Regions from separate parts of the Chromohalobacter sp. 48-RD10 genome, predicted to be linked through region 2. Evidence: predicted binding sites of a transcription regulator. Region 2 holds the regulator's gene; the other holds the start of a gene.

Region 1 (12,633 bases), on a different contig from region 2:
AGCACCCTGATCGGCCAGGGCATCCAGAAATTGCTCAGAGCCAAGCCCCGCCAGTCCAACCATGACGGCGACACCTGGCGGGAATGGCGACGCGTGCGCAGCGCCGCCGAGCAGATCGCCGCCCGCCTGAGGGAGGCCCACCAGCACCTGGCCTTGGACTACTCGCCAATCAAGGGGCTACCCGGCATCGTGGCGCACTCCAGCACCGCCGCCAGAAGCCTGAAGACCGGAATTGCAAATCGCGTAACGCTGCTGACCTCCGCGACCCTCTCGGACATGCATCACTCGCCAGGGGCTGAACCCAGCTTCCGCTATATGCGCTCACGGCTACAAATGCCCGTGGGATACAAGCGCTACGGCCTGCAGCGGGCATTTCAGGCGACGCGCTTCGGCCGGTTGCGATTCCGCATGCCCCATGGGCTTCCTCATCCGCTACGGCAATGTGACGACGGCACCTACATGCTTTCATCGCGTTATGCCGAACGGGCCGTCCCCCATATCACCGCCGTGCCAGGGCGCACCCTGGTGCTGTGTGCCAGCTATGCCGATGTGCGCGTTCTCCGCGACGCCTGGCCAGCGTCGAGCCGTGACCGACTGGTCACACACTCGCCGGGCGCCCACCTGAACGAACTCGCCAATAACCTGGAGCAAGACGCCATTCTGCTCACGCCGGCCGGTTGGGAGGGGTTATCGCCTGAGCGGCAAGGCGACCGAACCTTCTGGCAGCATGTGGTGATCCTGCGCAACCCTCGCCCATTACCCAGCCAGGTGGAACGGTTGTTACTGGAACAGCGGCTATGCCGCTCGGGCATGAGCCAGGAAAACGCCGCGCGTACCGCCGCTGGCCTGCTCAACCGCAAGGAAACCGTGCGTACACTGCACAAACTGCGCCAAGGGTTGGGGCGGGCTATTCGTCATCCGGAAGATGTCGCCACTCTCACCCTGCTCGACCCGCGTATCCCCCGGCCCTCCGGCAACCCGACAGAAGCCGGCATCCGCCTGATACCCAAGCTGCTGAGTGCCATCCCGACACGTTTCATGGCGGCTTATCGTCAGGCTGATGAAAGTAGCGCTGCAACCGATGGCAGCGATGAGGCTGAGCCCGCCTCACGGCTCAAGGCACTGCTCTAGCGCCACTCCCCTATGCCCATGCCCTGGCCGTTTTGGGCCCGTGATTAAGCGCGCCACCAAAAATTTCGCCTTCCACCCTAAAGCTTCCCGGCAATCTTCCGATAAATGAGTAACGGCACATGATTGCCGTTAAGGCAGGCTCCACGGAATGTACGGTCCTTCTCCGGCATCCGATCCTGGGGGGCCGGTTAACGACACTTAGGAGATCGCAACAATGTCAGTGATCAATACCAACATCACGGCCATGATCGGCCAGCAGAACCTGAACCAGTCACAGAACGCGCTGTCGACCTCCATGGAGCGTCTTTCCTCGGGGTTGAAGATCAATAGCGCCGCCGACGACGCCGCCGGCCAAGCCATCGCCAACCGCATGTCGAGCCAGATCAACGGTCTCAGTCAGGCACAGAGCAACGCCAACGACGGTATTTCTGTCGCCCAAACTACCGAAGGCGCCCTCAACCAGGTCAACGACAACCTGCAGCGTGTGCGTGAGCTGACCGTTCAGGCCCAGAACGGAACAAATAGTGAAACTGACTTATCATCTATCCAAGATGAAATTGGCCAACGCCTTTCAGAAATTGACCGAATTTCGGAAGAAACCAGCTTCAATGGGGTAGATGTCCTGGCTAGTGACGAAAAGCTCTCGATTCAGGTAGGCTCAGAAGATGGGCAAGAAATAGACATAAATCTTAAAAAGACTGATGTAGCAGAACTCTCCTTGACAGGCTTTGACCCTAGTCAACAGGCAAAGCCAGAAACAGGAGATACAGTTGCCATCAACTCCACACTGGGGGAGATATATGAGCTTAAAAACTCTGATGGCACCGATAGCGGGACATACGCAGCTAAGGATAGTGATGGCAATCTCGTTGCAGTAACAGACGGCGGCGGCAACGCAGAAGATGGCTCAAACTGGAGTGCTACTACTTACACTGATGAAAGTGGCATCTCACAAGACGCTACCGTCGTTTTAGATGATGCTGGCAATGCCACTGTAGGTGCTACCGCTGAAGACGGAGAATTTTATGAAGTTAGTGATAGTGATGATTGGAGTGGTGGTACCGCACCCACTGGACCTGTCACGACTCAGGATGGCGCTCTAGCACAGATAGACAGTGCTATTGAACAAGTGGATAGCCAAAGGTCTGAACTCGGTGCGCTACAGAATCGCTTCGATTCTGCCATTACCAACCTGAGCACCACCGAGACCAACATCACCTCCGCTCGCTCACGCATCGAAGATGCCGACTACGCGGATGAAGTCTCCAACATGACCAAGAACCAGATCCTGCAGCAAGCCGGTACTTCTGTTCTGTCCCAGGCTAACCAGTTGCCGCAGAACGCCCTGTCACTGCTGGGTTAATGAGTTAGTCGATAAGGCTGAAGTGGAAAATAACGACGGGGCCGCAAGGCCCCGTTTTAACAACTTCGAGGAGGTTTCTTATGGACGCATACACACTTAAAAAGCATAAAGAAACTGGAGAACTGCACCTTTTTAAAGGAGTTATGCAGCCAAATAAAGCAGACTACCCATGCACGTCAAATAAAGTTTCAATCTGCGAAGAAATGAACAAAAGTGATTCTGAATCAAATAAATTCACATGCTGTGATGAGTCTGAGGCTAGGAAGAAGTGCGCTGAATTTGGAAGGTCTGTATGTGGGACATGCGTCAGCCATCTGTATGAAACTTACTGATCCATATTCTTAGTGGAGTGTTAAAAACTCTGCGTCAGCCTGGACATCATAAGGCAATGTAGTCGTCCAGTCACTCGGGGAAATGGATGGCGATCTGAGGCAGTGTCAGGCTCCAATTCTTCAAGGTATTTGTCCAGCACTCCGGTGCTTTGAGTATACCGACATAGCACAATTGGTAGCGAAGAACGCTCTGACACTACTGGGGTAGTTAGCGGTACACAACATACGGGGCCCATGCGGTCGTCGTTTTTATACATTAAGGAGTAATTCAGGAAATGGCATGCTCTATTTGCGGATCAGGCAGTCACACAGCAAAGAATTGCCCGAGGCCACAGCGGTGTTCACATTGTGGCGGAGCAGGTCATAACGTTCAGACTTGCCCTGATGCAAGGCGTTGTAGTGTTTGCGGCAGCTACCAGCATGATAAGCGCAACTGTCCAGACAGATAGCATTAACTCCACATTTAAAGGAGACACTATGGGGTTCTGGCGAAAGACAGGTGAAATTGGAGGCAAGGTCGCCAAAGAAACGACTACCTTTATATTTAAAACCTTAAAAGAGGAAGCAAATAAAATCAACGAGATAAAAAATGAATACAGAACAATGTCGGATGATGAGATTTTAAAAATAGAAGAAAAAGACAACTCCAAAAATTCACTTAAGGAAAAAACCGCAGCACAGCAAGTTTTAAAAGAAAGACATGGCAATAACTACCGAGACTCGTATTGAAGATATTGAAAATACCCGTATCAACCTGAGCAACATAGAAAAATGAAGCTGTCCAAGCGCTCGGAGATATAGATGGTCATCTGAGACACCGTCAGGCTCCAACTCTGCACGGAACGTGTCCAGCGCTCCGGTGCCTTGAGTATACCGGCCTAGAGCGATTGGCACCGCAGGACGCCCTGTCACTTCTGGGATAATGACGCAAGGCATTGAGCAGTACACATACGAGTGTCTTACAATCCCCGCTTTAGTGTTTGAGTATGAATTTCAAAATATTCCTAAAGCCTTGCCTCCCACTGCCGATAAAAAGCTCGTAGCGAATGCATCAAGCGGTGCATTCACCCCTGCTACGTACCGTTCTTGTCCTTGGGCAAGGCTTGGGGCCGGCGCTGCCGGCCCATTTTTATGGAAAGCGCTTACGAAAAACCGTTTGCGATGAAGAGCAGCTAAAACCATCGGGAACGAGTTCCATCATACCAAAACTGCTGCCCACTCAATCGGTCAGTGCCTGTCGTCGACACGCAATGCTTGCACTTCGGCCACTGTCAGCCCGGTGGCTTCGACTAACCGCCGCCCTAGCGCTTGATAACGGCTTACTGCCACTCAATTTTGAGATCTTTATGCGACTGTGCGCAGTCGCGCAGATAGAGATTAATGAGGCTCTGATACGGAAGGTCTTTTTCCTCGGCAAGGTTCTTGAAATACGCAATGGTGCCTTCATCAAGCCGGACCGTAACTTGCTTCTTGAGTTTCTTAGCGTATGGATTGGCGGTTTCAATGATCAAGTGCGACACGTAACCCATCAGGTACTGTGTTGCCATGACTTACTGCTAGCGCCATCTCACTGCTGAAGATCGAGCCGCTATCATGATGATGCGAGCCACTCACTTGAGCTGTGCACCCAGTACTGTATCGCGAGAGCTCGCCCCACCACACGATTGACTCCTTCAAAGGCTTCGATGCCAGTCTGGCGGGCTACCGGGCCCGCTTGACGCGTCATCGATCTCGCCAGCGTCCCAAGCCGCACCCTGACGGGGAACTCCTCAAGATGATGGTCCACCTGCTGCGCAAGTACTGGCCACCAAAGCAGACAACCCGCACACATGAAGCGCATGTCGCCCAACGATTCATGTCGGCAGGTCTGAGGCCATCTACAACGCACTCTATGTGATCACCCGCGGCAGCCTCAAGAAGGAGTTTATCGCCTGCTTGCGGTAGAGCTACGGCAAGCGCCGGTCACGCAAGCGTGGCAAGAATCGACGCCAGCAGATTCCCGATCTGGTCAGTGTCCACATGTGCCCGCCTGTGATCGAAGACCGCCTGATGCCTGGCCTTGGGAGAGCGATCTCATCATCGGTGCCAACAATCGCTCCGCCGTCGGTATGCTGGTGGAGCGCACCACGCGTGTGGTGATCTTAGCGAAAGTGGATGGCACCACGGCACGGCGGCGGCCGTTGGCTCCAGCGACAAGCTCAATGAGGTGCTACAGGCCCTGCGCCTGTCCATGACCTACGACCAAGGCAAAGAGATGGTGAAGCATGTCGAGGTCACGCAGAAAACCGGTACGGTAATCTACTTCGCTGGCCCGAATAGCCCATGGCAGAGAGGCTCCAAGCGGATGGCCGCCCCCTCAACACCAACGGGCTTTTGCGGCAATACCTGCCGAAGGGCACGGATCTCTCTTTCTACAGCCAGGGAGAACTCGACAAGATCGCCGACTCACTGAACACACGACCGCGCAAGACACTGGTCTGGCGCACACCGCTGGAAGTTTATGCGGAGGTGCTCAAGAAATCGGCTGCAGGCCCGAGCACTCATCAATAGCGTTGCGCTTGGAAGTTGAGCCCCCCCCCCAGTTGCATAACACGGATAGACGTTCCAACAGTATTTGCCGAGAGGACCACTTTGAGCTGGTAGCCGCCCCACCCGACAAGCATAGCGTGGCAGCTTCACAGAGGACCGCCTCCTAGCCATACGTGGCGGCCATGCCACGCATCGCCTCAAGCGCCCCGTCCAGGTCGAGCATACGTGCGGCGAACTCGCTACATAGCAGTTCTTCCGGCAAATATTCATCGTATTTCTCTACCTGCTTGTTCTCAGCTAAGCCAGCCAACTCGTCCACCGAGGCCGGCGGCGAATCAAGTATCGATGCGAAGAGTGGCGGGAGTTCCTCGCTGCGGCAATTCTGTACCGAAACGGCCAAGCCTTCACGCTCCGCCATCAGCCCCCGCTGACGCAGTAGCAAGGCCAGCGTGTTGAGCACTAGGTCGCTTTCCCATGGGAGAATCAGCACCTGGCCCCCTTCCTGGAGAAGGCACGTCCGATCAAGCGCCATCTCCCGGAAGAAGTTGCCGCCCTGCCCAAACAATCGCTGGGCGCCGCGATTAAGAAAGCCCGGCGCCTCTCCTTCCATGTAAAGCTGGCGCATCCGCTGGCGCACCTCACGCCGGACCATGCCGGCGGCACCGCCAAACAGGGGCGGCACACCTCCACTTGATGGCTTGAGAGTAATCACCTTGCGATCATCATCAATATCGACAATCACCCAGCGTCGACCGGCGAACACCAGCATGCCACCGGTTTCGAGCGGGCTATCGATCGGCAACATGCCGATCATCTTGCCGGCGTGGAACAGGGAAAACTCTTCGGGCGCACTGAACGCTGCATAAAAATCGTGGTGGTTGACGATACGTTCGCCCACGGCCCCATGCAGCAGAAGTCCGCTGTCAGTCTGAACAAGCAAGTCTTCCTGGCCCATCGCCCTGAGTAAGGCCGTGAACTGATCCTTCCGCAGATGCCGAAAAGGCCCCGTTTTTACCAGAGTGCGCCACAGGTCGGCTGCGGTCGCCCCGCCATACTGGGCAATCAGGCTGAGTATCTGCTGAATGAGTGTCGATAGATGCAGATAGCCGGTACAGGGAGGTTCACACCAGCCCTCGACGAGAAGCTGCACCATCGCCGTGGCCTGATACACTCCCGACCGCAGTTGGTCCAAATAAGGGGTCTGCGGTGTCAGGTTGGATTCGGTGACATACATTCGCAGTATTGCCGGCTCCCCACGACGCCCCGAGCGCCCCAGACGCTGACGCAAACTGGCAACTTCATGGGGTGGCCCGATCTGGGCGATGCTGGTCACGCTGCCAATGTCCACGCCCAGCTCGAGTGTCGAGGTACATACCGCTGTCATGGGGCGCTTGTCACTTTTCAGGCTCTGCTCGACATGATGTCGCAGATCTTTGGACAGCGAGCCATGATGCACGAAGAATTCTTCCGGCAGTCGCCGATCCTCACTCTTGCGACGCAGCAGCTCAGCGAATAGCTCCACCTGACGCTTGCTGTTGGCAAAGATCAGGTTCGACTGGCCCCGCAAGGTATCGAACAGATGATCCCGGATGACCAGGTCATCACCATGGGTGACATCCTCGATCGGCACCTCACGGCCCTGGCGTGCCAGCGCGTCAGCTTCCTTACGTCCTAGCCTGGGAGGTACTTTCTCGTAGCCTCGCAACTGGACCTGCAGTTCCTGATGATCGCTACGTGAATCGATAGGAATCACGGCCTGCCCGCCGCCCGGTCTGAGCTCCTCGGCCGCTAGACTCAGGTCGCCAAGGGTCGCGCTCAGTCCGATACGCGGGATGCGTCGCCCCAAAGCAACCTCTAGCCGGGCCAATTGGGATTGCAGCTGGATACCGCGCTCGGTACTGATGAACGCATGCCATTCATCGATGATGACCTGACGCAGCCCCGCGAACAGGCGAGAGATCTCGGTGCCGGTGCGTGAGAACATGGCCTCAAGGGATTCCGGGGTAATCAGCAGGACACCGCCCGGCATCTTCCGGAAGCGTTTCTTGTACGTCCCCGAAATATCACCATGCCAGGGGGTAAGCGCAACGTCAGTGCCTTCAACCAGCAATTCGAGGCGCTGGTGCTGGTCGTTGATCAGTGCCTTGAGGGGGGCTACATACAAAATCAGGGGCATCGGCGAAGGGCCGGCATCCATCGCCTGCAGTAGGCCGGTCAACGCAGGCATAAACGCCGCCTCGGTCTTGCCGGAGGCGGTGGCCGCACTCAAAAGAACATCCTGGCGACCGTCCAGCACTGGCACGATGGCTTTTTCCTGGAGATCGCGTAGCTGCGTCCAGCCCTGACGCCAGATCCAGCGCTGAATTCGTCGATCGAGCCGAAAAAAGCCGCTGGAGTTGGCACTAGTCATGCCTCGGCCCCCCAATCTTTAGGGAGGTTAGTTCATCATCACCGTCATCCTCCCGGGGAGCATGCGCCGGTGCCGATGCATCATTCACTGACGGCGCTGCGGCTGGCACGGGCGGCTCTTCTGGTGCGTCAGGAATCTGGTCGGCTGACTCGGGGGCCACCTGTATTTTGTCGATAAGACTATCCCAGCGAACCTCGGGATTTTGCTCGAGCAATGACAGAAACTGAGTGAATTCCTTCACCGAGTTGCGGGGTGTCTTGAAGTAGGCGTCTCCGATCTGACGATGGCAGTGATCCAGGAAGGCCTCGAGCCCTTCATCAGGCAGTAGCTCCTCCCCCGACTCGCCCCGGGCAAACACCTTACGAACATTCACCAGTAGCAAGTAAAGGTCTTCCTGGGTCAGGTTGGTCAGTCGAATAACCGGCCCCGAGAGATCGACCAACCCTTCCCGGGCAAAGCGGTTCTCGACCAAACGTGACTGCAACGCCTCGTAGCTGTACAGGCCGCGTCGGGGATCCATAAGAAACTCCGGCGTCCCGCTAAAGACGACCCCGAGGCCGTCGGCGCTGCCCTGCAGCGCGTCATTGACAATGCCCAGTATCTGCTCGTAGTTGGCATTGCGCGCCTGGCTATTGGAGAGCTTGTAGAGATTGACCAATTCATCGAGTGTCACCAGAAGCCCACCGAAACCGGCCAGCCGAACGAAGCGCGCCATGAGCTTGAGACTTTGATAGACGTTCGAGTCATCGACGATGGTACGCACTCCCAACGCCGTGCGCGCCTCGGTCCGGGTACTGTACTCCCCACGCAGCCAGCGGATGGCAGCCTGCTGCAGCTCAGTGTCGTCGGTATCGTGCCCACGCCAGTACGCCTTGATAACCGAGGCGAAGTCATACCCACCATGCATTTCCATCAGACTATCGAGTCCAGCCTGAATGGCTGCCTCCGGTGAGACGCCGCTCTGTTCGGCGTGCTGCAGCGCCTGGGTGACGAAACGCTCGGTCACGCTGGCCAGCGCCCCGCCCTCGGGCTTGGCGCGGGTTGCCATGTTGCGCATCAGCTCGGCGTATAGTGCCCGAGCCTGCCCACCGGTCGCATGGATGCGCCGATCCGGCGTCAGGTCAGCCGAAACGGTCACGAGCTTCTTCTCGCGAGCGATCGAGCCGACCAGGTTGAGAAAAAAGGTCTTCCCTGAACCATATTCGCCAATGATGAACCGCACGGCTGAGCCGCCGTCGGCCAGGGTATCGATGTCAGAGATCAACGCCTTGATCTCAGCCGCCCGCCCGACCTGGATGTGCTGTTGGCCAACGCGCGGTACCACGCCGGCGCGTAGCGAACTCAGAATGGCATTTCTTTCGCGATCGCGTAGTCGGCTCACTCTTTCATCTCCTCAAGTATTTCACTATCCACGACCAGCACGGCCCCTTCCTCCTCAAGGACCGGTGCATCCGTCAGTTCGAAGGCCGCTTCATTGATTGTGTCGATGGCACCAGCCAACAGGAGGTGTAACTCGCCGGCAAGGGTTTCCGCCTCGCTCACGGCTAGCCCCTGCTCGTGAGTGGCGACGGCTTCCAATAACGCCATGTGGGCCGTATTCAACCCACCCGGACCGGCATCAGTCTGGTCGGGGCGACTTGTGTCAACAGTGCCCTGCGACGGTGACGCCGGCAACGGTCGAGGGTCATCCGGGACCTGATCCGAGACGCCAGCAGCCATCTCGTCCTCGGGTGTAAAAATGTCATTCAGCACCCCGGTCACTTGGTCACTCTCTTCGCGCTTGCTTTGGAGAATGGCGGGGTCCAGCCTCTGCCGCCCCGTGCGCTGCGTATCAGGTACTTTACCTGTGGGTTGTGAGTCACGACTGTCGTGCGACGGCACGGCTGGCGAGTCGGGGGTAAAGATGCTGTTCAGCTCGCCGGCTATCTTCTGAGTTTCGGTGCGTTTCTGGCGGATAGTGTCCTGATTCAGGGGTTGCCGGGGCATTCCAGCTTGCGCGGCGTCCGGCTCGGGCGCCGGGATGGAAAAGCCTGTGGCCGCCTCGCTGGCCTGACGGACGACGGTCGGTTCGGCCATGGCCGAGTGAATGCGGGAGTAAAGGGTCTCAGGATCATGTCCCAGCAGACTGGCGGTGCGGCGCAATTTCTTGATCTCGTCCGTATCCACCACACCATCGGCACTCGCCAGACGTACCAGTAACTGCTCGAGCTGAGTGCGCTGGCTGGCATCCATGGCATCTACGCGTTTACGCATGCCGGCGAGGGTCGATTTGCGTTCGAGCTCCCACCGAAAATACGCTTGGAGGTGCTGTCGCTCGAGTTCGCTCAGTTGAGAAACTTGGTCCAGATAGTCAGTGAGGATGTCATAGTGCAGCTCGGTCAGGGTGTCGCTCTGGCCGTACAGGACAAAACCGGCCAGGCGCATTACCGTCGCGGCGTGGGAGAACTCGGGCGAGACAGGTAGTTGGCTGGTGCTCTGAATTTCAAACGTTACATAGTCGTTATCTTGATGAGGCAAGATACCGGTATAACGATAATCGGGCTCGAAGCCAATACCCGCCTGTTCAAGAAAACCTGCCAAAGAAGCCATGCTCTTAGCGGTTGGCTTGGCTGTACTTCCAAGGTTTATGCCTGCGGCCAACTCGGTGAAAGGGACCCTGGCAACGTCTTGCGCTTGCAAGCGTGCCTTGAGCCGGGCTTCCAAGTTGATCACTTCCTCGGTTTTACGCTCGCCTGCCAGACTCGATGGCAACAGAGCCAACGCCTCTATGCTATCCCAACGTGACGGATGCTTGCCGACGAACCGGCTGAAGGCATCCAGCTCATCACATGAGCGATCGACTAGCTCAGCCAAAAGTCGTGTCGGCTTCTTCAGTCCGGTGATGTTGGGCAATTGAGTCTGCACCGGGGCGGGCGATATCGACGGGCTGGCCGGGTGATACGACAGGGTAATCAACGTCTTGTTGGGTTTGACCACTATCCCCTCACCGTGGCGCTCCCGATACCTGCGTGTGAATAGCGCCTTGAACTCGTCAGGGCACCGCTCGGCCGCTGTACGTAGTCGGAACTGGGGATCCTGGATTACCCAGGCATAGGCCCAGTCAGCCGGGATGGGCTGATGACTCGCGGAGAAGATACCGAGATCGACAAGCAGCTGGCTCGGCAATCCATTCTGCCTTTCCCGGGTTATCGGGGTGGTATACGGCGTGTCGAACGAGCTTTCCGCCATAGCCAGATAATCCAGCAGACGCGAGGCGTACCCCTTCAAGCTATTGCTGTGGCTGTACACAGACAATAGCCGCTGGATCTCGCCGATGAGGTCTTCATACTCCTCCGAGGACACCTCGCCTGCCGGGTTATCTACTAGCAGACGTCGCTCCAGGCCGTAGAAGTACAGGAAAACGAATCCCATAGGGACGCTTGGGTCATCACGGTCTGAGGCCAGAAAGTGCAGATAGCCCGCTCTGCCTTCAGGGCTGATGCGGTGATACTGCGGCCAGTAGCCAAGCGTATCTTCGTGATTGGCGGGATTCTTCAGGTTGACCGGTAGGTCAGGGTTGATCAGAGAAGGTTCGAGGCTGTACGCCTCACCTGAGGGGAGTTTACGGCCGACCAATAGGCGTCCTCCCGGGATGGTGACGCCATGTATCGTTGTTGTCTGCCCTGCAGGGATCCAGCATTCCTGCGATGTAACCTTGGGGTCGGGTGCCAGATCAACTCCATGGGGACTCCCGTACCGCACTTCGACGTGGATACCGTACTCCCCCAGCGGGTCATCCGATGAATTATTCCGACGAGAAACGGTATGATCCTGCTGGGTGGAAATCCCAGCTCGCTCAGGCCTCTGGGGCTGGGAGCGCTTTCGCTTGCTCCTTTTGCCCACCAGCCAAACCACGCCGACCAGTAGTATCACCCATATGAATTCTTCCACCTGATTCCCCTTGCGTACTGCATTGTTTTAATAGCCGCTATCTTGCGCCTTGATCGACGACCTTGGTGGCGGACAACGCTAGTTTCTATCGTATCAGGTCTTACGTTGCTTAGGCGTAAGCCAAAAGCCCCATAGAGGCAGCTCCCGACGTGGTGCGAGTAAACAGACGGAGTAACGAACCACTGAGTTCCTCCCCTCAGGCGCCACGCAACAAACCGCTGCTGCGAATGTTGACTATCCACCCTGTGTCGGTTCCTCGAATAAGAGTGAACTCTTCCACTTTCGAGCATCCTCTAATCTTAATGTTACTTACTATATCCCAGCTTGTTCATGAGGCCGTCCTGAAAAATGACGAGAGGTCCTCTTGAATCATGTCCTGATAGGAACACCTTGATTCTACAAGAAAAAACCACTCGCCATGGGTGAGAGCCTATCCACCTATGTGTGTCCAGTCGCCGCCGGCCGGGCACATTCGAAGCCAAGGACTTCGAGGTCGAGATAATCGACGTACAGGTCGATGACGCGGATGAGCTGATCGTCGGGAATCAGTTCATCGAGAGACGGTGGTAACAGATCGAGCTATTCGCGAGAATCACCCATGATGTAGCTTGCCAGGATCAAAAGCTGCCGGTCAGGAATGCCTGAAGGCAATCTGCCAGCGATCCAGGCGCACATTGAAAAACGCGGCGTCGAAAGGTGACGCTCAGATCGAACGGGGTGTCGAAAAGATCGCGCCCGGTTAGACTGGCGATCCCCGGGGCTCAAGGCGAGCACCCGCCACCAGAGGAGATGAACGATGGATATGCAGACCGCAAGTGTGACGCTGACGTGTGCTGACAACACCGATGAAGAGTGCAAGAGGTATAAAAGCTTTGACTTGAGACTACTGGGGCTAACCGACGACCAGATCAGAGACATCATTGACTCGAATGGTCGGA
Region 2 (19,942 bases):
CCTCGGGCAATGCCGACTTGTCGTCGCGTACTGAGCAGCAGGCCGCCTCGCTCGAAGAAACGGCTTCCAGCATGGAAGAGCTGACCTCCACCGTAAAACAGAATGCCGACAATGCGCGCCAGGCGAGTTCCCTGGCGGGCGATGCCTCGACCACTGCGGAACGTGGCGGCGATGTCATGCAGGAAGTTTCCACGACCATGCAGGGTATCACCGACAGTTCCAAGAAGATCTCCGACATCATCGGCATGATCGACTCCATCGCCTTCCAGACCAACATTCTGGCGTTGAACGCTTCGGTCGAGGCGGCGCGTGCCGGTGAGCAAGGGCGCGGCTTCGCGGTAGTCGCCAGTGAGGTGCGTAACCTGGCCAGCCGCAGTGCCGAGGCCGCCAAGGAAATCAAGGGCCTGATTCATACCTCGACGACTCAGATCGAGCAGGGTTCCGAGCTGGTGGAGAATGCCGAGACCACCATGCGCGATGTCGTCCAGGCGGTGAAACGCGTCAGTGACATCATGGACGAGATCTCCGCGGCTTCGCAGGAACAGAGCGATGGTATCGAGCAGGTCAGTCAGGCCGTCACGCAGATGGACCAGGTGACCCAACAGAATGCTTCGCTCGTCCAGGAAGCTTCCAGCGCATCCGCGTCGCTCGAAGAGCAGGCACAGCGCTTGGAAGACGTCGTCGCGGTCTTCCGTCTGCCGGGCGGCACGTCACACCAGGCACTGCCCGGGACGCGTGCGCCAACGACCAAGCCGGCGATGTCTGCACCTGCCTCGACGTCCAAGCCTTCATCGCAGACGCGTCAAGCGCCGACGCAGCGAGCCGCGACGAAGCAGGACGAAAACGAGTGGGAAGAATTCTAGGCCCTTTCTGAAAAGAGCCTAAGCCATGCCGCCGGGGGCGTATTCACTATGCCCCTTTAGAGCACCAGCTAGCGCTAAGCGAATGATCAGCCAGATTGAATGAATCGGAGGATGTATGGCAGACAAGAATATGAGCATTCTGGTCGTGGATGATTTCCCGACCATGCGGCGCATCGTGCGTAGTTTGCTCAAGGAACTGGGCTTCAATAATGTCGATGAAGCGGAAGATGGCCAGGAAGCGCTCAACAAACTGCGTGTCGGTGGTTTCGACTTCGTGGTCTCCGACTGGAACATGCCCAATCTCGATGGTCTCGCGATGCTCCAGGAGATCCGCCAGGACGATGCGCTGTCGGAGCTGCCAGTGTTGATGGTGACGGCGGAAGCCAAGAAGGAAAATATCATCGCCGCCGCACAGGCCGGGGCGAATGGTTATGTCGTGAAGCCGTTCACCGCTGCGACGCTGGAAGAGAAGCTGGACAAGATTTTCGAGAAACTGGGCAAGTAAGTTCGCACGAGGAGGGCAGGCCATGAGCGGTGAAACGCAGCCGGAGAACAGTGCGGATGGCACCCCCACTGACGATCTAATCCACAAGATCGGCAATATGACGCGCATGCTGCATGAAAGCATGCGCGAGTTGGGACTGGACAAGGAGATCGAAAAGGCAGCCGAAGCGATTCCCGATGCGCGGGATCGTCTTAGTTATGTCGCGACCATGACCGAGCAAGCGGCGGAACGGTCGCTGAACGCCATCGATCAGGCACAGCCGTTGCAAGAGCGTATGGAATCGGGGGCCGAAAAGCTCGACCAACGCTGGGAAGAATGGTTCGCCGCGCCTGTCGAATTAGACGACGCCAAGGAACTGGTGAAGGATACGCGTGACTTCCTGCGCGATGTGCCGTCCCAGACCAAGGCGACCAATGCGCAGTTGCTCGAAATCATGATGGCCCAGGATTTCCAGGATCTGACCGGTCAGGTCATCAAGAAAATGATGGATGTCATCCGAGAGATCGAGCAGCAGTTGGTGCAGGTGCTGATCGACACCGCTCCTGAGAGCCATGACAAGGAAGAGCTGCAGCAACTTGCCGACGAGCGTTCGCGTAAGCCTCAGAAGGTCGATGAAGAGCTGCTCAACGGGCCGCAGGTCAAGCCCGAAGGCACCGATGTCGTCAATGACCAGGACCAGGTCGACGACCTCCTCGATAGCCTGGGTTTCTGATCCCTCCCAACGCTGCCGGTGCCTACCGGCAGCTTTTCAGTCTCGCGTCTCCTGAATAGCATGGCTAAGTAGTCGCTATTCCAGTGATCGGCTGTCCCGCGTTCCCGAGAAAATAGCCCGCATTCGATGAATGCGGTTGTTCGGCGCCTAGGCATTTGCCTTGGCGAAGGGCTTCTAGCGCCACGACGTCAGAGGACCCATGGCCGAGGGTAGTGACAGCGACGAGGAAAAGACCGAAGACCCGACACCTCGACGACTCGACAAGGCGAGGGAAGACGGTGAGGTTGCGCGCTCGCGCGAGCTGACCACTTTCATGCTGTTGGCGGCAGGGGTAATGACGCTATGGTCGCTAGGCGGTCATCTCTACGAAAGCTTAGGGGCCGTCATGGAGCAGTCATTCATATTTTCACGCGCTGAAGTGTTCGATACTTCCGTACTCATGTCGCATATTTGGGCGTTGGGCAAAAACACGCTGATGTCCCTGATGCCGTTGTTCCTCATTGTATCGGTCGTCGCGCTGGCAGCGCCGGTCATGCTGGGTGGCTGGCTGATGACGGCAAAGTCGTTGCAGCCTCAAGTGTCCAAGCTCAATCCTCTGAAGGGATTGAAGCGCATGTTTTCATCGCAAGCGATAGCGGAATTGGGCAAGGCCGTCGCCAAATCGACGCTGGTGGGCGGTGTCGCCGTGATCTTCCTGTGGTGGCATCGTGGCGATCTCCTGGGCTTGATGAACTTGCCGTTGAGCGAAGCATTGGCAAGGGGTATGAACCTCGCGGTGCTGTGCCTGGCCTTTTGCGTCGCGACACTCATTGTCGTGGTGTTGATCGATGTGCCTTTCCAGTTGTGGAGTTTTACCAAGAAGCTGCGCATGACCAAGGACGAGGTCAAGAAAGAGCACAAGGAAACCGAAGGCGATCCCCAGGTGAAGGCCCGTATGCGCGCTCAGCAGCAGTCCATGGCACGGCGGCGGATGATGGCCCAGGTGCCGGATGCGGATGTCATCGTCACTAACCCTACGCATTATGCCGTGGCGTTGATGTATGAAGGGAGTCAGATGGAGGCGCCGCGCGTCGTGGCCAAGGGCTCGGATATGGTCGCCACGCGTATCCGCGAACTGGGCGAGGCGCATGGCGTGCCCTTGCTGGAAGCGCCGCCGTTGGCGCGTGCGCTGCATCAGCATGTGGACATCGATTACGAAGTCCCCGCGAATCTGTATACCGCCGTGGCGGAAGTGCTGGCTTGGGCCTACCGCTTGAAACGTGTGCGCGAGGAAGGGGGTGGCTGGCCACAAACGCCATATGACCTGCCCGTGCCCGACGAGTTAGATCCGTCTCGGCAAAACGTCGCCGACGCCAAGGACACACCATGAATGCGTTGAGTCAGTTATGGGGCCGTCGTGAGTGGCTGAACGACACCCGCTTGAAGGTGCTGGCCGGCCCCGTGCTGATCATCATGATCTTGAGCATGATGATCCTGCCGTTGCCGGCGTTTGTGCTGGACCTTCTGTTTACCTTCAATATTACTCTGGCCGTGATGGTGCTGCTGGTGAGCATGTTCACGGAGAAGCCGCTCGATTTCGCGGCCTTCCCGTCGGTCTTGTTGTTTTCGACCCTATTGCGGTTGTCGTTGAACGTCGCCTCCACGCGTGTGGTCTTGATGGAGGGTCACGAAGGCGGCGATGCGGCCGGCAAGGTGATCGAGGCCTTCGGCGCCTTTCTGATCGGAGGGAACTTCGCCGTCGGTCTGGTCGTGTTCCTGATCCTGGTGGTGATCAACTTCATGGTCATTACCAAGGGCGCGGGTCGTATCGCCGAGGTCGGCGCGCGCTTTACGCTGGATGCCATGCCCGGCAAGCAGATGGCCATCGACGCTGACCTCAACGCCGGCTTGATCGGTGAGGAAGACGCGCGGGAACGGCGTCAGGAGACCTCGCAGGAAGCCGATTTCTACGGTTCCATGGACGGGGCCAGCAAGTTCGTGCGCGGTGATGCCATCGCCGGCATCATCATCATGATGATCAATTTGATCGGCGGTCTGGCGATCGGCATGGCGCAACACAGCCTGAGCTTTTCCGAAGCCGGCCATACCTATACCTTGCTTACCATCGGCGACGGCCTGGTGGCACAGATTCCGGCGCTGGTGATCTCGACGGCGGCAGGTGTCACCGTCTCGCGCGTCAACACCGACCAGGATGTCGGCCAGCAACTGATCAGTCAGCTCTTCAACAATCCGCAGGTCTTGATGCTGGCTGCAGGCGTCATGGGACTTCTGGGGCTCGTGCCGGGGATGCCTAACCTGGTCTTCTTGCTGTTCACCGCGTTGCTCGGGGGATTGGCGTGGTGGATGTGGCGTCGTGATCAGCAACAAGTCACCCAAGAGGCATCTCCCCAGACACCGCCTCCTCAGCCCGAAGTGCCGGAGGCGAGCTGGGACGATGTACAGCTAGTCGATACCCTGGGCCTCGAAGTTGGTCACCGTTTGATACCACTCGTCGACCATCGCCAGAAGGGCGAGTTGCTGGGGCGTATCAAGAGCGTTCGCAAGAAATTCGCCCAGGATGTCGGCTTCCTGCCACCGGTCGTGCACATCCGCGACAATCTCGAGCTGGGGCCCTCGACCTATATCATCACCCTCAAGGGCGTCGAAGTGGGGCGCGCCGATGCGCATCCGGGACAATGGTTGGCCATCGATCCGGGGCAGGTGTCGGGTAATGTGGAAGGCACGCCGACTCAGGATCCGGCCTTCGGCCTACCCGCCGTATGGATCGACGCCGCGCAGCGGGAGCGCGCCCAGGTCTACGGCTACACCGTGGTCGATGCGAGTACGGTGGTGGCCACGCATCTCAATCACCTGCTGCATCGCCACGCCAATGACATGCTGGGGCGTCAAGAAGTACAGCAATTGCTTGACAAGATCGCTGCCGAGAACAAGTCGCTGGTCGAGGATGTGGTGCCCAAGCTGCTGACCCTGACCGCGATGCAGCGCATCCTGCAGAATCTGCTCGCCGAGGAAGTCTCGATTCGCGACATGCGCACCATCCTCGAGACGCTGGCCGAGCATGCGCCACAGCAGGCCGATCCCCACGAGCTGACCGCGATGGTGCGTGTGGCGTTGGGACGCTCGATCACCCAGCAATGGTTCCCCGGTGATCAGGAGATGCATGTCATCGGCCTGGAAGCCAATCTCGAACAGGTTCTGACCCAGGCGCTGAGCAATGGCGGTGGCCTGGAACCGGGACTGGCCGATACCCTCATGGAGCAGGCGACGGCCGCCGTGGAACGTCAGGAAGCGCGTGGCGAGCCGACAGTGCTGGTCGTCCAGCATGGTTTGCGCGCGTTGCTGGCCCGCTTCCTGCGCCGCCGCATTACCCATCTGGTGGTGATGTCCAATGCCGAAATCCCCGATGACCGCACCTTGCGTGTCACCGCTACCGTCGGAGCCCGTTCATGAGCGTGATGCGTTTTCACGGTGCCACCAGTCGCGAGGCGATGCGACAGGTACGAGACGCGCTAGGAGATGATGCCCTGATCCTCTCCAACCGACGCGTGGATGAGGGCATCGAGGTCGTGGCCGTGGCCGAAGAGGCACAGTCATCACTGGTTGGGCAGGCAGAGGACGTGGCCGTGCCTGCGCAGGCCAGTTCACCTTCCGCCGAGGCATCGCCTGCGCCGGGGCAGGATCGCCTGTACGCCGAAATGCAGGCCATGCGCGAACTTTTGATGTCGCATATCGCAGAGACACCACGCCCGCGCAGTGCACGCCCCGGCGTGCGCGGCGTCTTGCGCCAGCGCTTGATTACCGCCGGCTTCAGTGCCCGTCTGGTACGCGAAATGCTCGAGACGTTGCCCGACGAACTCGCCGATGTCGATGCCGATGACCCACGCTTACTGGCCTGGAGCCGACGTCAACTGGAGACCCGTCTCGAGGTGCTCGATGACGAGGCGACGATGCTCGAGGAGGGCGGTGTGTTCGCCCTGGTGGGGCCGACAGGCGTAGGCAAGACCACGACCACCGCCAAGTTTGCGGCACGTTACGTGATGCGCTTCGGCGGGGACGACGTGGCCTTGGTGACCACCGATGATTATCGTATCGGCGCGCATGAACAGTTGCGAATCTATGCCAGATTGCTGGGTGTCGATGTGCATGCCGTGCACCATGAAGACGATCTCGAAGGCTTGCTGGCATGTCTTGAAGGCAAGCGCATGGTAATTGTCGATACAGTGGGTATGAGCCAGCGCGATCAGCGCGTGACCGGGCAGATCGCGCGCCTCGGCGGTGCGGGGCGTCCGGTACGGCGTCTCTTGCTGCTGAACGCGGCCAGCCACGGCGATACGCTTGAAGAAGTTGTCGAGACCTATCAGCGTGCTTCGCGGGACGCCGGTGCACCGCTTTACGGTTGCCTGTTGACCAAGGTCGACGAAGCGCCGCGTCTAGGCGCCGCGCTGGATGTCGTGATGCGTCATCGACTACGCCTCTATTACGTTTCCCATGGCCAGCGCGTGCCCGAAGACATTCGCCTGGCCGAAGCGCCAGCGCTATTGGATGACGCGTTGGCCGTGGGGCAGGGCTCGCCCTTTACCTTCGATGAAGGCGTACTCACCGAGATGCTGCGGCCCACTGCCTCCGGACAAGGTCTGCAAGCGCTATCGCGGGATCTCTTGGCACAGCGCGATCAATTGACCCGGGTGATGGAAACGCTGCAACGCGGCGTAGCAGGCGTGGCCTGGCTCGATGCCGCGTGGCGTCGTCGCGAGTCGCCGCGGGCCATACAACAAAGCTGGCTTGAAGAGCATCTGGCACCGCCGTCGATGATCAAGGCGTGGCATGATGCCGAAGCGACGGGGCTGTTCTGGCCGGGAGGGAAGCCGCGAGGAATGGACTGGGCGGCGCCGATGCTGCCGCTGGATGCCAACGGCGATGTGCTGCCGCTGGCCTGGCCTCTTCACCGCTGGCCGCCGTCCGATACGCAACGCCTGACCCTGGCGCGTCGCCATCTGGGGAGTCATTGGCATGTGTTCGCGCGGGTACCTGATGCCGATGTCAGGCAACAGCTGCGCGAGGCGGACAGCCCCTGGCTGGCACGCACGCGGGTGCAGCAGCGCGTCTGGCATGCCGGGGAACGTCTGGCGATAGGCGAGTTAGTCGATCTAGCCGAGCCCTGTGGTCAGCATACCTGCCGTCTGCGCGGTCGCGCACGACGCGTGACACTGTCGCGCTTGCCGGTGGCCTTGGCCGAGACCGATGCGTGCACTCTACAGCTCTGGATTGCGACGAGTCACGATCCCGAGAGCGGGCGTCGGCGGGGCGTTTATCACTGGCTGGGGCATGGGGGCGACGCGCTGGATATCGATATGCGGGCTTTCGTTTACCGCCAGCTCGAACAGGATGATCTGTCGCGTTTGATGCGCACGGCATGGCAGCAGCTTGGAGGGTCGGCTCCTCTGGATTGCGAACTGCGTGTCTATCTGGCAGCGCAATTGGCGGCCCTGGCGCTACGCATGGACTTGAGCGAGGACGGCTGGGCGGTGGATGCGCGCCCCGTGGTGAAGCGTCTCGCCGGTGAACGCAAACGACGCAGCCCCGATACCCTGCTACAGGGTTTGATGCACTTGCTGACGGCGCATGCGGCGCTGTCACAGACGTCGTGAGGTGACGACGATGAGCGATCAAGCGGCGGGGTTGCGCGCCTATGCGAGTCAGCGGCGCGACAAGTCGGCGCTGGTGACGATCGGCCATCCGTCGCCCCAGGCGGTGACAGCGATCTGTGAACGACTGGCGTCTCTCAGTGGCTTTGCCTGGGAGACACTGCCACTCGCTGTCGGCGAGGTGACCGCCGCCCAGCGCTCCTCGCCGCATTGGGGCATCTGGGTGGCCTCTGGCGTGGAAGGTCTGCAACGTGCCTATCGCGAACTCAAGCAATGGTCGCAGTATGAGCGCCTGCCACATCTGCTGGTGATACGCGATCCAGCCAGCGCTGGCGATATGCCGCTTGGCAACCTGGTGAATACGGCGCGCCGCTTTCTGGCGGTCGAGCTCTACGTCGACCCCGCCGATTGGCTGGCGCATACACTGCCCTCAAGCGAGCGCCGCTCGTGAAATCCCTGGGCTGCGTCATGGCATTGCTGGTCGCGATCGGTGCCGCGCTGAGCATGACGCCATTCGCGCAAGCTGTCGAAGCCGGCAGCTGGGCGGTGACACTGCCACGTGGACCGCTGCTGACGACGCCGGGGCGTGACGAGCGAACGTCACCTCTGCGCCCGCCCGAGTCCCACACGGTCGGCGATGGCCGTATCACGCGGGTGTCCTGGCGTTACACCACGCAGGAGCCGAGCGATGTGCGGGCGTGGCTGTGTCATCCGCGTCGTTGTGTCGAAATGGCCACGCGTCGCGGGGGGACGCAGGCGCTGGAGGGGCTTTCCGCTAGAGGGCCTTTTGTACTGTGCTTTCGGCGCGCCACCTCCGGGAAAGCATCGCACACGGGCGTGCGCATTGAGGACTTGCAACTGATCGTGAATTACCGCTGAGAGGATGCGGTGAAGACGAATTCGGGAAAAGACCCATCAAGCGGGGGTTATTCCGGCCTTGGCTGGCAGGTCGGAAGCTCGATAATGTCAGCGGGCGTCGCGTCGAGCGTCGACCCGAACATCCGAGGCGATAGAGATGTATACGGCACAGGGCAAAATCGATCAACGTGCACTGCTGGAGCAATACACGCCGCTCGTGCGGCGTCATGCGCTGGCATTGCAAGTACGCTTACCGGCCAGTGTCGAACTCGATGATTTGATTCAAGCCGGCATGGTGGGGTTACTCGACGCGCTGGAACGCTTCGATACCGCCCAAGGGGCGAGTTTTTCCACTTTCGCCAATCAGCGTGTGCGCGGCGCGATGATCGATGAACTGCGCAGTCGCGACTGGATGCCGCGCAGTGTACGGCGCAGCGTACGGGCGTTGGATCAGGCGGTACACAAGCTCGAGCAATCGTTCGGACGTGCCCCGGACGAGCGCGAAATCGCCAGCGCTCTGGATATGCGCGTCGAGGAATATCATCAGTTGTTGCTGGATGCCAATAACGGTTATCTGCTGGGCTTCGACGAGGTCGTGTCTGAGCTCGGCGAGCCGCCGGCAGGCGAAACCGCCCCGGCGACTCCGCACGAGGCCTTGTTGAAAGGTGATGCGCGCACCCATCTGGTCGAGGCCATCGAGCAACTTCCCGAACGTGAAAAGCTGTTGCTGGGGCTTTATTACCAGGAAGAGCTCAACCTCAAGGAAATCGGTGCCGTGTTAGGCGTCAGCGAATCGCGGGTATGCCAATTGCATAGCCAGGCCGTGGCACGTCTCAGGGGGCGGCTCGCAGCCTGAGGCCCGCGAGGTTCATTCTTTCTCTGCCGTGATGGCTACCTCCACGAGGGTATTGGCCAAACGATCGCCAAGGGTACCCCAAGCCGAGCCCAGTGCTCGCACCAGCGCAGGATAGCCATCGTCTTTCAGCGGACGCTCGATCTCGAAGGACTCGCGCGACAGCGTGCGGTCGTTATCGTCACGGACACGCCACTGGCCGCCGACCACGGCCATACCGTCGTTGCGACCCTGGAAGCGGTCGACGTCGAGCTGGACATGCAGCGCCGGCGAGGGCGCTTCGGCGGACTGGCCGCGACGCAGCACGTCGGCGTTGGGCAGTGCCTGACCGAGATGCTGGCGCATGCGTTCCTGCAGTTGGCGATCAAGGGGTTCGGCCCATAGGTGGTGGCGTGCCTGATGGATGCGGATGTCATCGAGTTGCATGACGATGCCGTCATCCTTCAGGTAGTTAGCCATGCGCGGTGGTGCGAGCGAGATACTGCCCCTGAAGTCGCTGCCGGCGACATTGATATTTTGCGTTTCACTGGGGAGCGTATAGCGGGACTGGTCGATGCCTTGTCCGGCACAGCCGACCAGAATCGACATGCAAAGTCCCATCCCGGCGGCAGCGAGAAGCCGCACCGGGCGTGTCAGGCGTTCGGCATGAGTGAATGCCATCGTCATCTCGGTCATTGGCGTGGAGCCCTCGGTTGCGGATCAGGAGCGTCTTCGCTGTCGAAGATCAGAGCGTTGGGCTTCTCGCTTAGCGTGCGTGCTACGGGTTGCAGGTCGCGCATCAATGACTCGAGCCGCGAGAGCGTATCGTTGAGTTCCCGGTAACCCTGTGAGTCTGGGGAGAAGCCATCCAGCGTGTCGCGGGTCTGGCGCAGCGTCTTGTTGAGATTGCTGGGCAGCTCGCGCGTGGCTGGATCGTCGAGCAGTGCGTCCACCGAGTCGGCGATCTCGTTGACTTGCTGCATCGTGTTCTGCGTGGTCGTCAGCGTCTCGTCCAGTGAGTCGAGGACGGGCTCGATCTGCACGTCGTTGAGCTTGTCGAGCAGGTTCGAGACTTTCTCCTCGATCTGCGCGAGACTGCCGGTGGTCGTCGGGAAGACCTTCTTGCCCTCGAAGGTGAGCGGCTCGTAAGGCTCAGGATCGTCATGGAAGTTCAGGTCCACGAAAAGTGCCCCGGTCAGCAGGTTGCCTCGTTTGAGCGTCGCCCGCAGGCCGTGCTCGAACATGCCCTGGAGACGATCTCGCCATTCATCGGCATCGAAATCTTGCATGGTGTCGTCGAAGCGCTGCGGCTCGATGCGAATCAGCACGGGAATCGCAAAGCGGTCCAGAGCGTTGGGCTGCGGCGCCGCGAAATGCCACGGCACGGTTTCCACGGTACCGACGCGTACGCCGCGATATTCCACGGGATCGCCGTGACTAAGCCCGCGCACGGTATCGTCGACCAGCAGCACATAGTCGAGATAACGATCGAAAGTCCCTTCACGGGCGCTTTCTTCGTCGCCAAACAATTGATAGGTCGCTTCCGGTTCAGCGGGCTGTCCCATCTCCACATCCTCGGGGACGCCGAAGGTTACGCCGCCGCCGATGAGCGACTCCATCGACTCGACATTGACGCGGAAGCCCTGCGAGTTCAGGCGCAGATCGACCCCCGACGAGACCCAGAAGCGTGTGGTGTCGGTGACCAGTACATCATAAGGCGACTGAATGTATAGGCGGTGGCGCATTTCCTTCTCGTCGGGGTCGAATTCGGTGTTCTCCACGCGGCCTACCGTAAAGCCTTGATAGGTGATCGGGTCGCCGGCGCTCAGTGAGCTGCCCACCTGGCTGACCAGGTTGATGCGAATTCCTGGGGCGTCGGGGGGCGCGACCGGGGGCTGATCGAGCACATCGAAGTCGCGTTGGGGCTCATCGCCGTGACCGGGCAGCAACTGAATGTAGGCCCCCGACAGCACGGTTCCCAGGCCGCTGATGCCTTCGCGATCGATGCGTGGCTTGACCACCCAGAAACGCGCATCGTCATTGAGCATGCGCTCGGTGTCGGGTTGCATGCGCGCGGTGACCACGGTATGCGACATGTCGTCGGAGAGCGTCACATCCTCGACGCGGCCGACCTCGACATTGCGTGTCTTGATCAACGTCTTGCCGGCTTCGATGCCTTCGGCGTTTTCCATCTGCAGCGTGATCGTGGGGCCGAGGCCGGAAAAATTGTCGTAAAGCATCCATAAGCCGATGAGGACCGCTACCAACGGCACGATCCAGATCGGCGATAGGCGGCGGCGATATTGGCGTGTCGCGCGCTGTGGAGCTTCAGGCATCGTCGGATTCCTTGCGTGGTGAAACGGTAGCGATATCTCGTGGCAGGCGGTTCCGCCATGTGCGTCGAGGACGTTGGGGAAGATCGTCCCAGATCATGCGCGGGTCGAAACTGTGGGCCGCCAGCATGGTGATGATCACCACGCTGGCGAAGGAGAGGGCGGCGGGTCCCGGCGAGATCGACATCAGTTCGCCCGCGCGGATCAGTGCGACGAGGATGGCGACCACGAACACATCCACCATCGACCAGCGTCCGATGAATTCGGTGATGCGGTAGAGGCGCACGCGGGTGACATTGTTTAGCGGCTCGCCACGATGGCGTACGGCGTAGCATAACCATCCGAGCGCGAGAATCTTGCCGATGGGCACCACCACGCTGGCGGTGAAGATAATCACCGCGATGGGGATGTCACCGTGCTGCAGAAACAGCATGACGCCGCCAATGATGGTCGAGGGCGAGGTGTTGCCGAGCGATGTCGTGCTCATGATCGGGTAAAGGTTCGCCGGAATGTACATCACCATCGCAGCCAGCAGCAGGGCCAGTGTGCGTTGGCGGCTGCCGGGTGTTCGTGCGTGCAGCGTTTCCCCGCAGCGTCGACAGCGCCCGTGTCCCTGGGCATCGAGACGATTGACCAGCCCACAGGTTGTGCATCCGCTCAAGCCTTGCGGCGTCGCGGGTTCACCCGAGCGGGCGCCTTCCGGTGCCAAGGGCTCGCTGGCCAGTGCGAACCACATCCAGTCGGTGTCGATGGACTGGGTGGTGAGCAGCAATAACAAGGCATAGGCGCAAAACGTCCAGAACGAGAGCCCCAGGCTGACATCTGCCATTCCCGCAATCTTGATGAGACTGACCAGCGCGGCGATGACGAAGACGTCGGCCATCATCCACGGCGTCAAGTGTTTCAGGGCGCGGGCAATGCCACGTGAATAGGGCAGAATGCGGCGCCTGAGAAGCCCCAGCGAGAGCCAGATGACGCTACATAGATAGACCGTAGGCAGGATGATCACGGTCAGCAGCACGCAAATTGCCACCAGTGGTTCGTGGAAGCCGACCAGTGTCGAGGCGGTCTCGGTCAGCTCGATGCGGTTGGTGACGCCACGGGCCTCGAAACTAATGAAGGGAAAAGACACCGACAGCGTCAGCATGATCAAGGCGGCGACGGCCAGTGCGAGGCTACGCTCGGCAGGTTTGTCGTGACGTGTGGCCAGTATATGTTCGCAACGCGGGCATTCGGCCTTTTCTCTCGGCTTCAAGGGCGGCAGCGCCACGAGCAAATCGCATTCGTGACAGGCGCGCAGACGTCGCCGTGAGTGGCGCGTCGTCGCCACCGACGTTGCCATGTCGCATGGCGAGTGATGAGGCGCTTGTGACGAAACGTTATCTGCCAAACTCATTCTCGCTCATAGGTTCATGGTACCGAATGATGGATGCACTATAGCAATTCGGCGCGGGGATATTCCGACAGACTCTTGCCTGAGAAGATCAGTAGCGTGAATAGCGTACATTCACGTGCGTATGTTTGTCAGTAGCATGCCCGGCCGATTGCGCTAGAATAGCGAGGTATTCATGCGGGATCGGCCGGGCATGGCGGGCTTGACCCTGGCGCTGACCGTATTCGGTATCGGCTGGAAGGGCCAGGGGCGCATCAATCGCCTGGAGGCAGTCTGGCTGTTGGCGACGTTTATCGCCTATACGACATGGCTCGTCGTATCAGTTATCGGTGGTCGCTAATGAGCGAGCGAATCAGGCGTGCGTGTGCCACGGCGAGAGCACGTCAAGGGCATCGTTGAGAGGCCGTAGATCGTCGATTGAAGCGGGTGCATGGGGCTGATGTTCGATGCGTATGCATAGGCGATCTGCGAAGGATGTTTCGAGTTGATCGATCCAGGGCTGTTGTTCCTCGCGCCAGTTGGCGACCCATTGGCTATCGACCGTAGTGGGCAGGCATTTATTGATGACCACGGCGCTGACATGCAGGCCGTTGGCTTCCAACAGATCACGCGTACGCGCTGTTTCCAGCGCCGGCAGGCGTTCCGGGTTGGCGACCAGAATCACTGCCGAGTGCGCAGGACAGGTCAAGTGTTCGCGAGCGGCGGCGAGGCGTCCGCGTCGGCGCATCAGCGCCTCCTGAATGGGGTCATCGACCACCTCGCCGTCTCCCAGCCAGGCCTTGTAGTCGCTGCGCACCTTGTGGCGACGCTGCATCAAGCCGTCCACCCACGCACCCATGATCTCCGGCAGCGCGAGCAAACGCACGGTATGGCCACCCGGCGCGGTATCGAAGATCAAACGGTCGTAGTGCTGCCCGGTGTCGAGCAACAGGCTGACCAGCGCATCGAACAAGGCGGCTTCCTCGGTGCCGGGGGCATGGCGGGCCAGATCGAGCTGGCGGAATACCGCCGCACTACGTTCACCGCTCACCATGGGCTTGATGTTGGCCTTGACCTCATCCAGATAACGCTTCGTCTCGTGATCGGGATCGAGTTCGACGACATCCAGGCCAGGGCGCATGCACGTCGGTGTCGGGCCGGGTTGGCGACCGAAGAGATCGGCCAGATTGTGGGCCGGATCGGTGGACACCAGCAGGGTGTTCCATCCGGCATCTACGCAACTCAGCGCATAAGCGGTCGCACAGCTGGTCTTGCCGACGCCGCCCTTGCCGCCGAAAAAAAGGCTTTTGGCCATATCGGCTGTCTCTCCTCGGTTGTGCCACGCGTCATCGGCGCCGCTCAACAGCAGCGAAAACCATCCAGGGGCGAGCGGGGCATGCCCTGACGCTGGTGCCACTCGTGAAAGCGGTCCAGCATATAGGGATAGAGCTCCAGGGTCATGTCGCCGACGGGATTGGGGATCCCCATCATGTCGCAGAAGCACAGCAGCATGAAGAGATCTTCTTCATCCTGAAGTTCGCGGACGATTTCACGCCGGTGCTGAAGGCTCAGCACCGCGTCGTAGCCCTCGATGAGCCGTTTGATCCGCGTCCGCCAGCCGGCGGACGCGGTCCGTTCGTCATCAGCGCGACTCATCGGAACTCGGCTGTTGCTGCTGCGCAGGAACGCCGCCCTGACGGAAGCTACGTGAAGCCTCGAGCAGAATCCACAGTGTGAATACCATGATCAAGCTGCCAAAGGTGAACAGCAGCAAGTTGCGGTCGGCATCGCCGAAGCCCGACCAGGTGAAGATCACTTGTTGGCCCATGGCCCACAGCGTCATCACCAGCAGGAACAGCATCGGTACTAGCGTGAAGACGACCGGGCGGCCCTGACGCTTGAGCCACACCGAGACCAGCATCAGGGTGATGCCGGCCAGCAACTGGTTGCTGGTGCCGAACAGTGGCCACAGCAAGTAACCGCCGGAGCCGAAGCCGTTGGGTCCTTCCGGCAGAATCACCAGCGCGGCACTGGCGATGACGGCGATGCTGGTGGCGACATGCTTGCGCGCGATGACCGGCATGCCGTACTCGGTTCCCAGTTCGGCGATGATGTAGCGCATCAGGCGTACGGCGGTATCCAGCGTGGTGGCGGCGAAGCTGACCACGATCACAGCGACCAGGGTCGAGCCCATGTGCTCGGGAATACCGAGGTTACCGGCGAGCTGGCCAGCACCTTTCACGAAGGAACTGAGACCGCTGGAACCGGCCGCCGAGAAGCTGGAATAGGTAGCGGTGAAATCTGCGCTGGAGGCGAACAGCGTGCCTACGGCGATGATCGCGATCATTGCCAGCATGCCTTCACCCAAGGCGCCGCCATAGCCGATGAAGCGGGCGTCGGTTTCCTTGTCGAGCTGCTTGGACGTCGTGCCCGAGGCGACCAGGCCATGAAACCCGGAAATGGCCCCGCAGGCGATGGTGATGAACAGCAGCGGATACCAGCTGATATCGGCTTCGCCATTGACGCTGGGGGCAGTCATCTCCGGCGCCCCGAATAGAAGCCCCAGATACAGCAGGGCAAGCCCCACCACCAGCTGATGCGAGTTGATGTAGTCACGCGGCTGAAGCAGCTTCCAGACCGGCAGTGTCGACGCGATATAGACGTAGACCATCAACACCACGATCCATACCAAAAAGGCCATCGAGGTGGCATCGAAGCCGCCCGCTACCGCCGCGTCGGCGCCGCCGAACCAACTGACCAGATCGATCTGTAGAATGGGTACCTCGCTGGCCAAAAGCGCTGCGCTATACATGACGGCGAGGGCGATGACCGAGGGCAGGAGCATCGACCCCGAGTGACGATAGACGCGATAGCCGATCCACACCGCCAAAGGAATCTGGATGAACACCGAGAGCACGCTGGCGGGGAAGGTGATGAACAGCTTGGCGATGACCCACGCGAAGACTGCGTTGATCATCAAAACTAGGATCAGAATGATGAACAGGAACAGCAGCTTGGCACGCTGGCCGATCAGCTTGTTGGCCAGCGTGCCGATGGAATGGCCCTTGTGGCGGTTGGACAGCACCACGGCACCGAAGTCATGCACGCCGGCGGCAAACACGGTGCCCAGCACGACCCAAAGAATGGCCGGCAGCCAACCCCAGTAGATGGCGATGGCCGGCCCCACGATGGGCGCTGCGCCAGCCACTGAGGTGAAGTGGTGTCCCCACAGAATCCACTTGTTGGTGGGCACGTAGTCGACGCCATCTTGATAGGCGTGAGCGGGCGTTTGGAAGTCGGGGTCGAGTCGGTAAATGCGTTCGGCGATGAACTTCGAATAGAAGCGATAGCCCAACACGAAACACACAGCGCCGAAAATGGCGATCCAGATAGCGTTCATGAGTGATCCTTGTCGAAAGCGGTAGCGCCGGACGCCAAAAAAATACTAATTTGATATAACTACTCTACCAAAAAGAAGATGGTGTTCTCCGTTAGACGAATGACGCAGAACGAAGCCAACCGCGACATCGGCGCGCATGCGGCAATTTGCCGTGCGGCAACGCGACACATATGAAACCCCGCCACAGCGCTTTTTAAGGCTATATAAACCCTCTACGATGTAGGGGTATTGGAAACGAAACAATAAGACCCAGGCGGCGGGCCGTTTTCGGCTATGACCACCTCTTTCCGATGACCTTTTGATCATGCGAGCTTCAAGGAGTCAGCCATGGCGCTAGATCCGATTCTCCTGTCGCGGTTGCAGTTTGCATTCGTGGTTTCCTTTCATGCCATCTTCCCGGTCTTCACGATTGGGCTTGCCTCCTATATCGCCGTGCTGCAGGGCCTTTATGTGTCCACGGGCAACCGCGTCTGGGATCGTCTCGGCCTGTTCTGGACCAAGGTGTTCGCCGTGGTCTTCGGCATGGGCGTCGTGTCCGGCATCGTGATGGCGTTCCAGTTCGGGACCAACTGGAGCAACTTCTCGCAGATGGCGGCGAACTTCATCGGCCCGATGCTGAGTTACGAGGTGGTCACGGCGTTCTTCCTCGAAGCTGGTTTTCTGGGGGTATTGCTATTCGGCCGGCATCGTGTCTCGCCGGCGGTGCATTTCTTCGCTGCGCTGATGGTCGCCGTGGGGACGTTCATCTCGGCGTTCTGGATTCTGGCCACCAACAGTTGGATGCAGACCCCCGATGGCTATGAGATCCGCGAAGGGGTGATCCATGTGACTTCCTGGGTCGATGCGATCTTCAACGCGTCCTTCCCGTACCGCTTCACGCACATGGCCTTGGCTGCATTCTTGACCGGTGGCTTCGTGGTGACCGGGGTCAGTGCCTGGTTCTTGCTGCGCGGTCGCGATATCGATGCCCACAAGCGTGCGCTGTCGATGACGCTATGGCTGCTGCTGTTTCTGGCGCCGCTGCAAGCCTTCGTCGGTGATGAGCATGGCCTGAATACGCTGGAACACCAGCCGATGAAAATCGCCGCCATGGAAGGTAACTGGGAAACCGAGTCGAACGTGCCGCTATTGCTGTTCGCATTGCCGGACCGCGATCTGCAGGCCAACCGCGTCGAGATCGGCATTCCCAATGGTGCCAGTCTTATCCTGCGTCACGACCCAGACGGTGTGGTGCCGGGGCTCGATCAAATCGACCGTGCGCAACAGCCGCCAGTGTGGATCACCTTCTATAGCTTCCGCGTGATGGTGGCACTGGGTCTTCTGATGATTGCCTTTGCCGTTGCCGGACTGGTGCTACGCAAGGGCGGGCGTGTTTATCGCAGCCGCTGGTTCTTGCGCGGGCTACAAGGCATGAGTCTGGCGCCCTTCGTGGCGGTGGTCGCAGGCTGGTTCGTGACCGAAACCGGGCGTTCGCCGTGGCTGATCTACGGCGTGCTCGACTACGCCGATGCCATCACCCCCTCGCTGAGTGGCGGCATGGTGCTGTTCACGCTGCTGGGCTATATCGCCGTCTATGCCGTGATCTTCATCGCCGGTGTCTATTACCTGTGCAAGGTGATCAATCAGGGCCTCGATGAACACGACGATACGGAGGATCTGGATAGCCACGACCGTCCGGCGCGGCCCATGTCCGCTGCCCACGTGCCCTTCGATGATGCGCGCGACGACCGCGCCCCGAACAGGAGCTAAGCCATGGAAATGTTCGATCTCTCGTTGATCTGGGCCGTCATCATCGCCTTCGGCGTGATCATGTACGTGCTCATGGATGGGTTCGACCTGGGGCTGGGTATCCTGTTTCCCTTCGCCCCGGACGAAGATGCGCGTGACGTGATGATGAATTCCGTCGCCCCGGTATGGGACGGTAACGAGACGTGGCTGGTACTGGGAGGCGCCGGATTGATCGGGGCCTTCCCGCTGGTCTATTCGATCCTGTTGCCGGCGATGTACATCGGGATCTTCCTGATGTTGGCGGGCCTGATTTTCCGTGGTGTGGCCTTCGAGTTCCGCTTCAAGTCAGGACGTACGCGCAACTGGTGGAACGCGGCCTTTGCCGGTGGCTCCTTCGTGGCGGCCTTCGCCCAGGGCGCCGTGGTGGGGGCCTATATCGAAGGTTTCGAGACCGCCGATCGCGTGTTCACCGGCGGGGCGCTCGACTGGCTGACACCGTTTTCGGTGATCACTGGCCTCGGGCTGGTGGCCGGCTATGCACTGCTCGGCGCGACCTGGCTGGTGCTCAAGTCCGAGGGGCATGTGCGTGACTGGGCGCGTGCTCTGGTACCCAAGTTGCTCGTCGGGGTCGTGGTTGTCTTCGCTGTCGTCAGCCTGTGGACGCCGTGGATCGACCCGGGCGTCTGGGAACGCTGGTTCGACCACATGCAGGTGATCTGGCTACTGCCGGCGTTGGCCTTGGCCTGTGTGATTGGCATTTATGCCGCCAACCGCAAGGGGCGTGAGCTGATGGCGTTCCTCTTTACCTTGGGCATGTTTGTCTTCACTTATCTGGGGCTGCTGGTGAGCCGCTGGCCGTATGTCATTCCACCGGACTACACCCTGTGGGATGCCGCCTCGGCACCTGAGTCACAGTTCTTCCTGCTGATCGGCGTGCTGTTCGTGGTGCCCATCATTCTGACCTACACCGCCTGGTCGTACTGGGTATTCCGCGGCAAGGTGCGTGTCGGCGACGGGTATCACTGAGCCGTGTCCCGATCTCAAGCACCAACCCCGGCGCGTGCGTCGCGCCAATGGCTGGCCGCGCAATCCCGTGAGGTACGCGGCTGGCTGAGCCTCGCCATTGTCGCCGGTGTCGTCGGCGGGCTCGCGACACTCGCGCAACTGGGCCTGATGGCATGGTTGATCAGCGCTGTCGTGGTCCACGAGTCGGCCTTGGCCACGCTATGGCCCTATGCGGCGGCGTTGGCTGGCGCGGTGATCGTGCGCGGGCTGGCGCAGTGGCTGCAGGAGACCAGCGGTCTGGAAGCTGGGCTGCGCGTCAAGGCACATGTGCGCGCCCAGGTGCTCGATCATCTCGCGGCGCTGGGGCCGGTGCATCTCGCCCAGCGGCATAGCGCCGGCAGTACCGCACAACTGGTCGATCAGGTCGAAGCGCTGGAAGGCTATATCGCGCGTTATGTGCCCCAGGCCACGCTGGCGGTGGTATTGCCGCTGATCTTTCTCGGCGTGGCGTTCTCGCTGGACTGGTTGGCGGCGTTGTTCTTCCTGATCGCGGCGCCGTTGATTCCGCTGTTCATGGCGTTGATCGGCATGGGTGCTCAGCGCTTGAACGAGCAACAGTTTCAGGCCATGACGCGTCTCGCGGGGCATTTCCTCGATCGCGTGCGCGGGTTGACCACCTTGCAGCTGTT

What was found. The regulator FliA, encoded in region 2, starts transcription of late flagellar genes. The targets are predictions, from matches to a motif close to CTAAAGTTNNNNNNNNNNCNGCCGATA.
Region 1: a site for FliA is predicted at 1,209-1,235, ahead of OP496_RS14905 (FliC/FljB family flagellin). Genes of this name have one in related genera too.

Annotation. Positions count from the first base shown of each region.
Region 1 is NZ_JARANX010000023.1:4,212-16,844, reverse strand. Features, by position in the region: gene OP496_RS14910 (helicase C-terminal domain-containing protein) at 1-1,131, shown strand, start outside; gene OP496_RS14905 (FliC/FljB family flagellin) at 1,346-2,494, shown strand; gene OP496_RS14900 (hypothetical protein) at 2,575-2,826, shown strand; gene OP496_RS14895 (hypothetical protein) at 3,175-3,555, shown strand; gene OP496_RS14890 (BrnA antitoxin family protein) at 4,146-4,373, opposite strand; gene OP496_RS14885 (hypothetical protein) at 5,149-5,376, shown strand; gene OP496_RS14880 (DEAD/DEAH box helicase) at 5,519-7,765, opposite strand; gene OP496_RS14875 (ATP-binding protein) at 7,758-9,146, opposite strand; gene OP496_RS14870 (TerB N-terminal domain-containing protein) at 9,143-11,506, opposite strand; gene OP496_RS14865 (hypothetical protein) at 12,492-12,633, shown strand, end outside.
Region 2 is NZ_JARANX010000002.1:173,178-193,119, reverse strand. Features, by position in the region: gene OP496_RS03730 (methyl-accepting chemotaxis protein) at 1-863, shown strand, start outside; gene cheY (chemotaxis response regulator CheY) at 979-1,368, shown strand; gene cheZ (protein phosphatase CheZ) at 1,391-2,080, shown strand; gene flhB (flagellar biosynthesis protein FlhB) at 2,280-3,449, shown strand; gene flhA (flagellar biosynthesis protein FlhA) at 3,446-5,530, shown strand; gene flhF (flagellar biosynthesis protein FlhF) at 5,527-7,728, shown strand; gene OP496_RS03700 (hypothetical protein) at 7,739-8,176, shown strand; gene OP496_RS03695 (flagellar protein FlhE) at 8,173-8,604, shown strand; gene OP496_RS03690 (RNA polymerase sigma factor FliA) at 8,741-9,439, shown strand; gene OP496_RS03685 (ABC-type transport auxiliary lipoprotein family protein) at 9,452-10,096, opposite strand; gene pqiB (intermembrane transport protein PqiB) at 10,108-11,751, opposite strand; gene OP496_RS03675 (paraquat-inducible protein A) at 11,744-13,090, opposite strand; gene OP496_RS03670 (hypothetical protein) at 13,317-13,481, shown strand; gene OP496_RS03665 (ArsA family ATPase) at 13,494-14,435, opposite strand; gene OP496_RS03660 (cory-CC-star protein) at 14,480-14,776, opposite strand; gene OP496_RS03655 (carbon starvation protein A) at 14,763-16,520, opposite strand; gene OP496_RS03650 (cytochrome ubiquinol oxidase subunit I) at 16,848-18,269, shown strand; gene cydB (cytochrome d ubiquinol oxidase subunit II) at 18,273-19,274, shown strand; gene cydD (thiol reductant ABC exporter subunit CydD) at 19,278-19,942, shown strand, end outside.